Regions from separate parts of the Nostoc sp. ChiQUE01b genome, predicted to be linked through region 2. Evidence: predicted binding sites of a transcription regulator. Region 2 holds the regulator's gene; the other holds the start of a gene.
The links. Region 2 encodes NtcA, which controls nitrogen genes in cyanobacteria. Its sites were predicted from a motif close to TNTGTANNNNNNNNTACANA; they were not measured.

Region 1: a site for NtcA is predicted at 1,937-1,956, ahead of RMY63_RS04720 (DUF3155 domain-containing protein). Genes of this name have one in related genera too.

What each region holds. Positions count from the first base shown of each region.
Region 1 is NZ_JAVRBM010000004.1:175,637-182,965, forward strand. Features, by position in the region: gene RMY63_RS04710 (protein kinase domain-containing protein) at 1-239, shown strand, start outside; gene RMY63_RS04715 (GAF domain-containing sensor histidine kinase) at 343-1,698, opposite strand; gene RMY63_RS04720 (DUF3155 domain-containing protein) at 1,985-2,302, shown strand; gene RMY63_RS04725 (cofactor assembly of complex C subunit B) at 2,755-3,285, opposite strand; gene RMY63_RS04730 (PadR family transcriptional regulator) at 3,338-3,685, opposite strand; gene RMY63_RS04735 (DUF3611 family protein) at 4,340-4,918, shown strand; gene RMY63_RS04740 (hypothetical protein) at 5,435-5,635, shown strand; gene serS (serine--tRNA ligase) at 5,884-7,164, shown strand; gene rseP (RIP metalloprotease RseP) at 7,327-7,329, shown strand, end outside.
Region 2 is NZ_JAVRBM010000008.1:165,893-173,221, forward strand. Features, by position in the region: gene RMY63_RS08330 (SLBB domain-containing protein) at 1-610, opposite strand, end outside; gene RMY63_RS08335 (ABC transporter ATP-binding protein) at 1,108-2,091, opposite strand; gene hisB (imidazoleglycerol-phosphate dehydratase HisB) at 2,476-3,111, opposite strand; gene fabI (enoyl-ACP reductase FabI) at 3,248-4,024, opposite strand; gene ntcA (global nitrogen regulator NtcA) at 4,404-5,075, shown strand; gene RMY63_RS08355 (DUF3084 domain-containing protein) at 5,244-6,734, shown strand; gene RMY63_RS08360 (Holliday junction resolvase RuvX) at 6,885-7,329, shown strand, end outside.

The sequences.
Region 1 (7,329 bases), on a different contig from region 2:
ACATTGAGAAACTCAAGCATAATATTACTGATTTTCTCAATAGCCATGACGGCGAAATTGTTCTTCTTAGATCGTATCCTAGTGATGAGGTGCTTGAAGAAATACCAACACTGTCTAAATTAATAAATAATAGCCAGATAGGTGTATCTCTAGAGTTTGATAAGCTAACTTCTTCGCTGGTAGAAGTACAGTCAGGTAATAGTACAAAACGCTTGGATGAAATGCTAACTATAATGTGAATAAATACTTAGCTATTTGATTGTTAAAAATCATAAATTTTAGGTGATGATTTCGAGCAGCGTTCAAGGTGAAGGTAAAACGGGATAACCCCTTCTCAATAGACTAATTCTCAACTTCCGGTAACCAAATAATAAATGTGGTTCCTGGTCTATCAGGTGAAGTTAATTTAGAGTTGATTGCAGGGCTGAAAATCTCGATTTCGCCCTGCATTTGCTCTATTAATTGTTTAGCGATCGCTAACCCCAAACCTGTACCGGGGATTTCTGTTTGCGCTTGTACACCTCGATAATGGCGTTCTCCAAGATGTTCTAAATCTTGAGGTGGAATGCCAGGCCCGTTATCACTAATGACTATTCCCTGAAAATGAGCTTTTTCTTGCCCAGCCTGAATCAAAATTTTACCACCACTGGGAGTATATTTCAAAGCATTATCAATAATATTAGTCAATACCTCTCGCAATGCTTTGACATTGGCACGTACTAAGGATGAATTCTGTTGAATTTCAGTTATTAGTTTTAGCTTTCGCTCTTGGGCGATCGCTTTGGCTGATATTAATAATGGTTCTAATATATCTGCTAGGGAGCAGTCAACTGCTTTATCTCCCGTTCCCGGTAATAATAACGGCGGTTTAGCGGATTTTTGGATAGTTGCTTCTACAAATACTCCATCTTCCGGTAGATGTAGTGGTGCTAAATCTGCCTCTGTCAAGTCAATTACTTGCTCAAACTGTTGTAGTAATTCTTTAAGGCGATCGCTTTCTCTGACAATACTATTTGCCACATCTCGGTTAGCATCTGCTGGTCGTAGTCGCTTCAATAACAGTTTGCCAAAAGTCCGCAATGCTGTTAATGGGTTACGAAACTGATGCAACAGGTTATCTAGCAAATCCCGTTGTTTTTCTTGGATAATTTGTTGTTCATGCAACTGTTGCTCAAACCATGCTCGGCGCTGATCTAAAATACAAGCGATCGCTAATGTTTGGGCTATCCGTTGAATCTGACTTTGCTCGTGTTCATTCCATACCCGGTCTTTCCTACCTGTCACTAGTAACCCCATCATCACACCCTCATAAATCAAAGGTAAAACAATTTGGTTGCCACTAAGTAGGTATTCTTCTTTGAAATCGGGTTGAGACGCATCTGGTATCTCAGACTCCCGTGACGAAGTTGGAGATTCTGAACCTGCTGTCAATAACCTTCTCTGATGATTGGGTAATATAAACGCATTTCCAACTTGAAGTTGCTTGTATGCCGTCGCTTCAATAGTTTCCTCACCTTGGGGTAATAATGCTGTTTCCGGGTAAATCACCATAGGAATCAGTTTGGCATCGCCAGAAGGAGTATCTACCAATTCTTGTGTTAGGTATACAATACTTAAAGTTGCTCCTAGCCCTTGGGTTAGTAGCGCTATTTGCTCTCGACACAGAGCAAGAAAATCGGAACTGGCAGACATTAACATTTTTTAGCTTTTGCTCAAGATTATAGATTTTGAGGCATGATGTAAGAGAGGATACTTAATTTTTACCTCAGTTATTTCATAAAGCTTAACTAAAATTTTCTTAGAGATGGTTTGTACTAGGGGATTATATTCTTAGGTAATTTTATTTTCTCTATCTTCCAAAAATATTAACTTTCTTATATTAAAACGTTAAAAACTATTGATATTCTGAACTAGAACCTATATAATGACGACGGATTTTGTAGCTATCACTACAATCTATAGCTTGAAAGAGGAGGACAATAGGTTGGCAAGGAGACGCAAAAGAAAAAGTCGTCGTCGTCAGGAAGGACGGCGCATTCTGGAACATGTGCCTCAATATAGCATCGAAAGTGGCGAAGAAAAACCTGTGACAGCAGCGAGAAGGTTCATTCAAGCTGAAGGGATATTGCCACCAGCATTGCTACTCGTAAAGCGAAACGAACACACCACAGACCGTTATTTTTGGGCAGAAAAGGGACTGTTTGGTGCTCAATACGTAGAGGAAAACCATTTCTTGTTTCCTAGTTTGAGGGTGTTAGAACCTTCGCCAGGTCAAGAACCTCTTGCTTTAGCTAGTCGGTGAACCCATAGATGGTCATCTTGAGCGTTGAATGTGGCTCCTGACTACTATCTAACTGGCAAAATTGCTAAGTTTATGCAAAATTTAATTTTTTTTTAGTTTGTAGCTGATTTGCCAGTAAATCTAATCCAGGTAGTTGGAAAGTGAACCTGTTTCAAACCACGCTAGATTGCATGGGTTGATACTACTTTGATGATGCAGAAGGGAGTGCGTATAGAGCCAAGTGCGTCTAAAAGTGCTAGTGAAGTTGTGCTCTGATGCCGTAGATGGTTAAGTAAGCTCTGTCAATGAATTTGAGTTAATGAATTTAAATTTTTTCCCCATGACCAAAGTCGTGGGGAAAACTGACAAAGCAGCAGTCTTGATTTTCTCCTTCCTACTTTCCATAGCCTAAAGAGTAGGTCAGGTCAGAAGTCTGCATATCATAGTTAAGAGATGGTCGCAAAAATCAACAATTATTTCCCAGGCTTGAGCTGTAGAGTCCTCTGCAACTCGCTGAGTTCATCTCGATGGGCGACTACAGTGACTTTACTTGAGGAGGTTTGTTCGCTCTGAGTTGTTTCTACTTTGAGCGACACCTTCTCAAGTCTTCCAGATTTTTTCCAATAAAATAGACCACTTAAAGGCGACAGCAGTACCATCGCCAGAACAAGGGTACTGAGGCTAGGAAAAAGCAGGGATACAACCAGAGATAGACAAATAATCCCAGTAGCTGCCAGTAAAGTTAGAAATATAGCTAAGAACCAGCTGGGACGAACATTACCTTCAAAAGTTACCTGATTTTGTTCTCGGTCTACCACTGCCACTTGGTAAGACCGCGATCGAAAATACTCTTTTAATTGAGACATTAAAACAGCTTCATCTTGCTCAGATACTAGTTGGGCCATCTCTGTACGGTCTTTAGTCGAGGCACGAATAAAGAAAAACAGCCCAACCGATAACAACAAGGTTAGCAGGAACGTAGATGGCAGAATAGCAGTATCCATAACTAATTGTTAGTGTTTGACTGGAGGAGACTTATTCATTATCAATTATTTGTTACTTTTTCCTCCCGTTGATGTAGTCTTGCCAAAGAAAAGCTAAATCCTGAGCTTGAACTTGCCATTCGGGAGAAACTTGGTACATCCGCCTGGGGCGTCCACGTCCTTCGAGTTTCTTCCAATATCCAGTGATTGCCCTTTGGTCTTCCAGAAATTTGATTGCACTATAAAGTACGGTATCTGAAAGCCGATAGACGGGATACTTAGTTTCTAATTGCTCGATCAACTCGGTTCCGTAGGATTCACCTTGTAATAAAACAGACAGTATGTAACAAACTGCTAGTTCCTGACAAAGGTAAGTTGGCGGAGGATTCTCAAAAAATTGATATATATCCTCAAGTTTCATGGTTAGTGAATGGCTAAAAAAATGCCTTAGGGTAAGGTCTACAATCCTCGTAGTCAGTATATAGTGCTACTCTTAGATGAGTAATATATAAAGCTACTTAAGCTAAATTTCCAAAGCGAAAACACCAAATGATTGCCCACGCCTTTGAAGTTGTGGAACTAGTTTGTGAGTTTCAGGGTATAGGATAGTATTCTCCTACCCAAGCTAAATCAGGTATGGTGAGGAGGGAACAGACAGTGGGGAAGTCACTGTTTTGGTGTTAAGCGATGCCGAGTTTATTAGAACTGCTTAAGCAATAAGATGCCATCGAAGAAATTTTACAGGTAAAATGCTATTTTGTCTGTAAAACTTAATAAACACTTTGTTTTACAGTGATTTTCCCAATGCAAATTCTAAAATCTTAAGCTATGGGATATATCTGGGATCAAGCTGCTGCGTCAGTATACACACTTAAGCAGTAAACATTTCTGATTTCCTCGATCGCAGAATTTCTTGTCTTATTTGGCAAGTGTGATAGTAAATTTATCAAAGAAGGCTCTAAAGACTAGGAGAAAGAAGACAAAAGAGGGGAGACGTAGGGAAAGAACTCTCCCGTGTCCCATTGTCCCCTCGTCTTCGCGTCCTTTAATCAAGCACCCAGCACATTGGCTCGCTATGTCACAAACTCCCGATGCCCCATCATCTTCCTCTTCTCTTAGGGCAATTGCCCAAACTTTTCGCCTTACAGGTTGGATTAGCTTCTGGATTCAGCTAGTATTAGGCGTTGTTTCTAGCATAATTGTGCTGCTGTTCGCCATCTTTAATCAAAGAACTGGCAGTCCTAGTAATAATCCTGGGACTGGTTTTGGCGTATTTTTAGCAATTTGTGGACTGGTTGTTTTAGGTGGGGGGATTTATTTAGCTTACCGTTACACTAGGATTGGCAAGCAATTGGAATCCTCCAATCCCAGCAACCGGCCTCGGAAAAGCGAGACTGTGCAAGTATTACGCTTAGGGGTGTGGGTGAATTTAGGAGGAACGCTGGTGACTCTTTTAGGGGCGCAAGCGATCGTTGGAACACTGGTAGCACGATCCATATCTCCGCAAGCGATAACTACCCAATTTTTTGACCCTACCCGGATTATTAGCGGTCTAGATATGCTTGTAGTACAGGCAAACACCAACACTGTCTCAGCCCACTTTGCAGGGCTGGTGGCGTCACTTTGGTTACTCAACCGCATTAACCGACCTTAGAAAAGGGAGTCGGAAGAAAAGTTCAGTAGTGCTGAGTGCTGTTAGCGGAAGCGGGGCGTTTAGCCCGTGCTGAGTACAACTCCTAAGCGTTGCGGGGGGATTGAAACAAGGACATATTGTCTTGAAAAATCGCTCCACTTGGGGCTTTGCCCAAGACCGCGTTTTTCGCTTTTTTTCAGCATGAGTGTCCCCCTTAAAAAATATTTTTATTTTTTCACAAATAAATTTAGGGGCTTTAGACCCTATATGCCTAGTCTGTTGATTTTACTTTTGACTCTAAGCCGAGTTACTCAGCACTGTTTTGGTAATAGTCAAAAATCAGCAATTCTTTTGACTTCTTTTCTCCTCTTTTTCAGAGGTAGTATGGCAATAATTCAAATATGTTGATTTTACTTTTCCGAAATTATCAAAATACAGTGTGAAGACTAATACCAGTTACTTATATTAGCACCCATCTAAAGAGTGATATTAGAAGCGTTATTAGGGTGAATTAATTTTTATTGGAGGTCTTACACTATGAAAAAACTAGAGATATGGAAGTTTGGTATACAAGTAATTTTTAGCACATTGATGATTGGATTATGTAGTTCCCTAATCTTTATGGAACGCGATAATAGCCAAAACCAGGCAGTCTACTGGAGTGGTTTATCAGGTGTACTTGCCTACTGGCTACCCTCACCTGCAAACACTCAAGAGTCCAGAAAATCGGAAGATTAATACCAATAGGACTTACGCAAAACATAACGAAAGTAGCGGTAATTCATGAATTACCGCTACGCAATAATCAGGTTTTCAGCCACATCTTGCGTAAGTCCTGACCACATTTTGGATTTGAAATTTTTCTAGCCCTGGCTAGATTGGCAGGACAAAATTTTTATGGTTGCTTTTATGCTCATAGCAAGCCAAAATCAGTATATGCTGATGTGTTGGCAGGTAGATAATAGGCTAAAAACTGAGAAAAATCTGTGCTGGATATCAAGCAAATACGGGAAAATCCCCAATTAGTTCAAGAACGATTGAATAGTCGTAGTGGTAAATACGACATCGAGCCGATATTACTGTTAGATCGGCAACAACGGGAACTTGAGGGGACGCGTAGTCAACTCCAAGCCCGTAGCAACGAAATTGGTAAAATTGTCGGTCAGAAGATAAAATCTGGGATCAATCCTCAAGACCCAGAAATTCAAGCTTTGCGGGATGAAGGTAACTCTGTCAAAGCTACTTTGAGTCAACTGGAACCCCAAGAAAAAGACCTCAAAGCTGAAATTACTCAACTTGTGTTGGCACTTCCCAACTTGCCAAGCGACTCTACACCCTTTGGAAAGAATGAGGAAGATAACGTAGAAGTGCGCCGTTGGGGTGATGAGTACATTCCCCAAAATCCGAATATTCTCCCTCACTGGGAAATTGGCGAAAAGCTGGGTATTCTCAATGTTGAACGAGCTGTAAAAGTTGCTCAAAGTCGCTTTGTGACATTGATAGGTGCTGGTGCGGCATTGGAAAGGGCATTAATTCAATTTATGCTGACTTTCCATACTCAAGCTGGGTATGTGGAAGTCAGTCCGCCGCTGTTAGTTAATACCGAGTCATTGACGGCGACCGGTCAATTGCCCAAGTTTGCTGAAGAAAGCTTTAAATGTGCTGATGATGACTTATGGCTGATTCCTACAGCTGAAGTTCCAGTTACAAATCTCTACCGGGGTGAAATTCTCGCTGCTGAAGATTTGCCTATTTACCACTGCGCTTTTACTCCCTGTTTTCGCCGCGAAGCTGGTAGCTATGGGCGCGATATGCGGGGATTAATTCGCCTGCATCAATTTAACAAGGTGGAAATGGTGAAGTTTGTCGAACCCAGTACCTCTTTTGATGAATTGGAGAAGTTGGTAGGGAATGCAGAAGCAATTTTACAGGCGTTGCAGTTGCCTTACCGAGTAGTAAATTTAAGTACTGGAGATTTGGGATTTGCCTCTAGCAAAACTTATGATTTAGAGGTTTGGTTGCCTTCTTCTGGCAAATACCGCGAAATTTCTAGCTGTTCCAATACTATAGATTTCCAAGCGCGACGGGCTGATATTCGTTTCAAAGAGGCGGGGAAGAAAGGAACTCAGTTCGTACATACCCTGAATGGTTCGGGTTTGGCTGTGGGACGGACGATGGCAGCAATTTTGGAGAATTATCAACAATCTGATGGGACGGTGAGAATACCAGAAGCGCTGCAACCTTATTTTGGACGTGAAGTATTGTAATTAGTCATTTGTCATTTGTCTTTTACCAATGCCCAATGCCCCATGCCCAATGACGCCACTTGCTCCACTTGGGGAGACCCCAAGACCGCAGTGGCTCCCCAATACCCAATGCCCAATTAGAATGGAGATAACTATAGCTTAATATCTTCACTAATTTACTCTATG
Region 2 (7,329 bases):
TGAGTTCCTTCAAATTGAGGCTAACAGCTTGCTCTGAAGAACGTCCTATCTTACGCCGTAATTGAACTTGAGTCACATCCGCAGCTAAAGTCACCCCCTGCGCTGTTGTTAATGCGGCTAATACAGTTGGGTATTGTACGCCTGGATTGTTGCCGGCGCCTCCGCTCAAGCTTAGAGTGTAAGCTCCAGGACGTGTCACCTCTCCAGCAACGAAAATATTGATGGGACGAGGAGACAACAGATTGACTGAGATTAAGGGACGTTTGAGGAAGCGAGCATATCTTCTAGCTATTTCGTCAGAAGCTTGTTCAGTTGTTAGCCCTAGTACTGACACACTGCCAATTAAAGGTAGGTTGATTGCTCCACCTGGGGGAATTTGATATTCACCTGTATATTCAGGCACTTCAAATACATTTACACGGATGAGATCGCCGCCTCCTAATGAATAATTAGTATCTAATTGTGTTTGTGTGATTGGTGGTTGTGTAGTTGGTGGTAATGGTTGTCCCTGAGCTAGACTGGCAGATGACACAGCGGCATTGACAGCAGTTAACAAAGCCATACCGACAGCTGGCTGAATTAGGAATTTAGACAAACTTTTGTTAAGCATATTTACCTGAGACTCTGAAACTACAATCTATAAAGTACTGTCTAAACATTTTTATTTTGACTATACCTAAATATTCAAGTTCCCCGACACTCTTATTTTCCTAGAAAAGTGTGATTTTCCGGAGGAAATTTGTTTATTGAACTTAAATTTTTAGTGAAGTTAGCTTAAAGTTAATGTTGCTTGAATAGAACAATATCAAAAAATATAGGATTTAGGCAACTAAACCCAGTTTCTACAAGAAATTGTTTGTTAGCCAACAATCAAGTAGTTACGAATAAAGTTTTCTTGTCAAAGTTAATTTAATGATATTTAAAATCTGCGATGAGTAGTAAGGGACTACTAAAATTAGGAACAAGTTCATTAAATAAATACAAATAACCTTGAAAAGATGTCGGAATTTTATTTTTTGTGGGTTGCGTTGGCAAAGAGAACTTAAAAAAGCAGAATTTGGGTTTTGTTCTTTAAGCCAGTCGACAATTTCCTATTTGGCAACAAAACTAATTCAATGAGTTGTTTTTTCTTTGGATTTGTTGAATAAAAAATTCTTCTAGGGAGTGACGTGACAAGTTCATGGCGATAATTTTACCTTCCATGAGACGAAGACTGGCAAGAAAATCATAGTAATCATCTTGTAGTGTACCGTGCCAGGAACCATCAGGCTCAAATATGAGAGTGGGTATCCATTTTTTGAGAATTTCCCAGTTACCACCTTGACCTTTGACGTGATATGTGTTTTTGAAGCCTAAAAGTTCATTGAGGGAACCAGAGCAAATTAGTTCACCTTGAGCGAGGATGGCAATGCGATCGCAAATCTGTTCTACTTCACTCAGAACGTGGCTATTGAAAAAAATCGTCTTACCAGCGGCTTTGAGCGCCAGAATAATTTCCCGCATTTGGTAGCGTCCCACCGGATCGAGACCAGACATTGGTTCATCCAGAAAAACTAAATCTGGCTCGTTAATTAGCGCCTGTGCCATACCAACACGCTGTAGCATTCCTTTGGAATAGCGACGCAGCAACTTTTTACGGGCATCGGCTTGGGATAAACCCACTAATTCCAGCAGTTGAGGAATACGTTGGCGTTGGATACTTTGGGGAATTTGGAATAGCCCAGCTGCTAGCTGCAAAAATTCCCAGCCAGTGAGATAGTCATACAAATAGGGATTTTCTGGTAGATAACCGATATGTTGCTTAACACTGCGATCGCCTATTGGCTTACCCAACAACGATCCCCGTCCAGAGGTAGGATGAATAATTCCCAGCAACAATTTTAAAAGGGTGGTTTTCCCAGCACCATTTGGCCCTAGTAACCCAAAGGTTTCGCCTTTGTAAACCGTTAAAGAACAGTTTTTCAGAGATACGACTTTTTGATTTAGCCAAAAACCAGTGCGATAGACTTTTCGCAACTCAGAAGTTAGTACTACTGGCGGAATGTCTGTCGTATTAAGTTGAGAATTAGGGTCATCTGCAACAGACTTCATCTCGGTTAAATCACTATTTATCAGCTTGGTATTAATTAAAAATTACCCGGTAGGCTGATAATAACCATCACCAAGCTGTGTGTCAATTATCGGGAACTGGGGAGTAGGGAGTGAGTGGGGAGTGGGGAGTGGGGAAAAGGCAGGGAAGCAGGGGGCAGAGGGAGCAAGGGAGAAGAGTTTTCCCTTTAGCAAGAGCAGCACCCCGGCCCTGGAGCCTCTTTTGAATGCCCAATGCCCCATGCCCCTCAAGAGTGCTGAGTCATGTTAGCGGATAGCTAAGGTTTAGCCCGTGCTGAGTGCTGAGTTGGGAATCTTGCTTCTTTACTCAGGACTGGGAACTCGGAAAAAAGGAACTGTTTTGCCCCATGCCCCTTTTGACTCCTTTCACAGAACACCTTTAGAACTAGGAATTAGACCAGCACGACGAGGGTCAATTTCCACCGCCAGCCGTGTTGCTCTTGCAAAAGCTTTAAATGTCGCTTCAATGATGTGATGGGAATTAATGCCATCCAGTTGCCGAATGTGCAGTGTCATCTGGCTATGGTTCACCAAAGCCACAAAAAATTCTCGCACTAACTGGGTATCATAGGTTCCTACACGCTGGGTAGGAATTTGCAAGCCATAGCTGAGGTGAGGCCGTCCAGAAAAGTCTAGCGCTACCTGAACTAAGGCTTCATCCAGTGGTGCAAGAAAACTACCAAAGCGGACAATGCCTTTTCTGTCGCCTAATGCTTGGTTCAAAGCTTGCCCTAAAGTAATGCCTACATCTTCGTTGGTGTGATGATCGTCAATTTCCCAGTCTCCCTTGGCTTGGACATCTATATCAATCAGCCCGTGGGAGGCAATTTGATGCAACATGTGATCCAAAAACGGAATACCTGTTGCTGCTGTGCAAGTTCCTCTACCATCCAGGTTGATGGTAACTTGCACATTAGTTTCACCAGTGGTGCGGTGAATAGTGGCAATCCGAGGGGTTTGGGTTAAGCGATCGTAGTTTGAATTTAGTTTGGTTGTTTGCATGGGGAGTGGAAGAGTTAAAAGTTAGGAGTTATGAGTTAGGAATTAAGAACTATGAGTTATGAGTTATAAATTTTTAACTCTTAACTCCTCACTTCTAACTCCTAACTTTCTCACCCTAACTCCTAACTTTATCGCGTCACATTCCCATAATTTCATATCCTGCATCTACATAGAGAATTTGTCCGGTAATGCCGCTGGACAAATCACTACACAAGAAAGCGGTAGCGTTGCCTACTTCTAGCTGACTGACGGTGCGTCGTAAGGGTGCTATTTCTTCTACATGATGAATCATATCCAAAATTCCACCCACTGCTGAAGATGCCAAAGTGCGGATGGGGCCTGCGGAGATGGCATTGACGCGGATATTTTGTGGCCCTAGTTCAGCAGCCAGGTAACGCACACTCATTTCTAACCCCGCCTTGGCAATTCCCATAACGTTGTAGTTGGGGATTGCTCTGACACCACCTAAATATGTCAGGGTGACGATGCTACCTCCCTCTGTCATCAAAGGTTTGGCTGCACCACTTAACTGCACCAGCGAGTAGGTACTAATTTCTAAGGCGGTGTTGAAGCCAGAGCGAGAGGTTTGGCTAAAATCTCCACTTAAATCATCTTTGCTGGCAAAAGCCAGACAATGGATGAGGATATCTAGCTTTCCCCACTGTTCGCGGATTGTCTCAAAGGTAGATTTAATTTGTTCGTCATCTTGGACATTACAGGGAAGAAATAAGCTGGGGTTAAGAGGTTCTACCAATTCTGCGACTTTTTTCTGCATCTTGCCGCGTTCATCCTGTAGGTAGGTAATACCCAGGTTTGCTCCAGCTTTGTGCAGCTGTTGAGCGATGCCCCAGGCGATCGAGCGGTTATTGGCAATACCTGTAACAAGGGCATTTTTTCCAGTCAGATTTAGCATATAAATTGTTAATGCGATCGATCATTAGGAGCATACTAGAATCTGAGGCACGTTTTGTCTTTGTTTTATACAGGATTGACAAAAATGAATATTGCTAAGGGTGTTTTCTATGAAAAAAATCTTGATTTTTTATAAAGATATTCTCAAGATATCTTTATTTGTTCTTCAAAAAACCTTTTGAATACAGCTATTGGAACTACTTATCAACAAGTAGTAGCTGAAAGGATCAACAATTATGTATCATTATAAACAAAGAGTTATGAAGAGATTAGTTTGAGTATAGGAAAGTACAGAAAGGTTGACGGTGCTTTATTCATTTTTCAGGTGTATTCTTAGGTAATCAGTTTTTGTTTTTCCGGCATTGGGTAGGGGAAGGGAGATGATCGTGACACAAGATAAAGCCCTAGCAAATGTTTTTCGTCAGATGGCGACCGGGGCGTTTCCGCCAGTTGTGGAAACGTTTGAACGCAATAAAACGATCTTTTTTCCTGGCGATCCTGCCGAACGAGTTTATTTTCTTTTAAAGGGTGCTGTGAAACTTTCCAGGGTGTACGAGGCAGGAGAGGAAATAACGGTAGCACTGTTGCGAGAAAATAGTGTTTTTGGTGTATTGTCATTGCTGACAGGAAATAAATCGGATAGGTTTTACCATGCAGTTGCATTTACCCCTGTGGAATTACTGTCGGCACCAATTGAACAAGTTGAGCAAGCACTCAAGGAAAATCCAGAATTATCAATGTTAATGCTGCGAGGTCTGTCTTCGCGAATTTTACAAACAGAGATGATGATTGAAACTCTTGCCCACCGCGATATGGGTTCTAGGTTGGTGAGTTTTTTGTTAATTCTTTGTCGGGATTTTGGCGTTCCTTGTGCAGATGGGATCACAATTGATCTGAAGTTATCTCATCAAGCGATCGCAGAGGCAATTGGTTCAACTCGTGTTACTGTTACTAGGCTACTGGGAGATTTGCGTGAGAAAAAGATGATTTCCATCCACAAAAAGAAGATTACTGTGCATAAACCTGTTACCTTAAGTAGGCAGTTCACATAAAAACAATTGGAGGAAGGGGAATCGGCGCGTGTTGTATTTTGAAAAATGACACTAATAGCTAGAGGTAAATCTAAAATTGAATAATTTCAGCTATTGCCAATTTCCACTTCTTTCCAGACAATGCTTAAAAGTAGTAGGCTGTATCTGGAAGGATTTCGGTAGCTAAAGATGACCACCGGATACATCCTCATCGCAGCAATTTTGATTCTGGGAGGCGTAATTGCCACTGTTGGCGATCGCATCGGCACACGAGTTGGCAAAGCCCGCCTCTCACTTTTTAAGCTTCGTCCGAAAAATACCGCTATACTAGTAACAATTTTTACTGGTGGTTTAATTTCCGCATCAACTTTAGGGATTTTATTCGCTGCCGACGAAGGCTTGCGAAAAGGAGTCTTTGAGTTAGAGGATATTCAAAAAGACCTCAGACAGAAGCGAGAACAGCTAAAAACCGCAGAAACTCAGAAAAGTCAGGTAGAGAGCGAGCTAAACCAAGCAAGAATTGCTCAAGCAAAGGCACAACAAGACTTGCAGGCAATTAATCAATCCTTGCAGACGGCAAATGCCAAACAGAGGGAAACGCAAGCCCAGCTGAACCGCACCATTAGTCAACAAGCCCAAACCCAAACTCAACTCCAACGCACTCAAGGTCAGCTAGATCGGGTGGTAACTCAATACCAAAAAGCCATAGCTGAATTGCAAAGTGTTTACAACCAGAGAAAGGAACTACAGGCGGCAGTTGAACTACTGAAGACAGAACGCCAACGGCTTTATGCGGAAGCGAAAAAAGCCATTGACGAAGCCAAAACAGCAATTGAAAAACGCGATCGCGAACTTGCTAACCGTCAAGAAGCCATAGAACAGCGCGATCAAAAAATTTCTCAACTCGATCAACTAATTCAAAAACGTAATGTCGAAATTACAGCGCGAGAGCAAGTGATTGCCAAACGAGAATCGCGCCTCAAAGAATTGGAAGCACAACAGGAGGAACTAGAACAGGAAGTTGCCAGACTGGAAAAATATTATCAGTCTTACCGCGACCTGCGTTTGGGCAAGCTGGCCTTAGTTCGTGGTCAAGTTCTGTCGGCTGCTGTAATTCGTGTTACTCAACCTGCTGCTGCTCGTCAGGCAGTGGTACAACTTTTACAAGAAGCCAATCGCAACGCCAACCTTGAATTAAGCGAGCCAGGAGCAAATCCGGCAAATTTAGAGCTGCTGCGCGTGACCCAGGATAGAGTCGATCAATTAAGCAAGCAGATTGGCGATGGTAAAGAATATGTCGTGCGAATTTTCTCTGCTGGTAATTATGTTAGGGGAGAAAAGCAGATAGAATTTTTCGCGGATACAGCCCAGAATCAACTGGTTTTTTCGGGAGGCGCGGTGCTAGCCACGACTACTGCTGATTCCAAAACCATGACATCTTATCAGTTACAGCAGCGGCTAGAAATACTGATTTCTGCTTCCCAATTTCGGGCCCGTAATGCCGGAATTGTCGAAAATGTGCAAGTAGAGGGGACTTTTCTGCGCTTTGTCAGCCAACTAAGACAGTATAATCAACCCTTGGAGATCAAAGCAATCGCAGCAGAGGATACTTATACAGCCGGGCCATTGAGAGTAAAATTGGTGGCAATAGTTAACGGAAAAATTATTTTTAGTACTTAAAAAATTATTTGCACACTGTTGTTAGTAAGATTTAAACATATTGAACAGCAGCCAGAATAGTTGCTGTAGCTGCATTTTTTATTTAGCAGACACTACGCCCAGCAAGATCCCTGTAAGGGTACATTTCTAATTTTTAATTTTTAATTTATTATGAATTTCCGTGAATTTTCACCAACCCAACCAGTCATCTTGGGGTTTGATCCAGGTCGAGATAAGTGTGGTTTAGCGGTGATGGGACTGGATCGGCAACTGTATTATCATCAAGTCGTGCTAGCAAAAGAGGCGATCGCTACCATTGAGACACTGCGTCAAAGGTTTCCGATCTCTTTGATGGTCATGGGCGACCAAACTACAGCCAAACAGTGGAGAGAGAAATTATATCAAAAATTGACAGAACCGTTGAGTATTATTTTAGTGGATGAGCGCTACACAACCTTAGAAGCACGCGATCGCTATTGGCAAATGTTTCCGCCCAAAGGGCTAATCAAGCTATTACCACAGGGTCTACGACAGCCTCCAAGACCCATAGATGACATTGTTGCTATTCTCTTAATCGAAAGATACTTAAATCGCCTCACGGAATCAGCAATGAGGA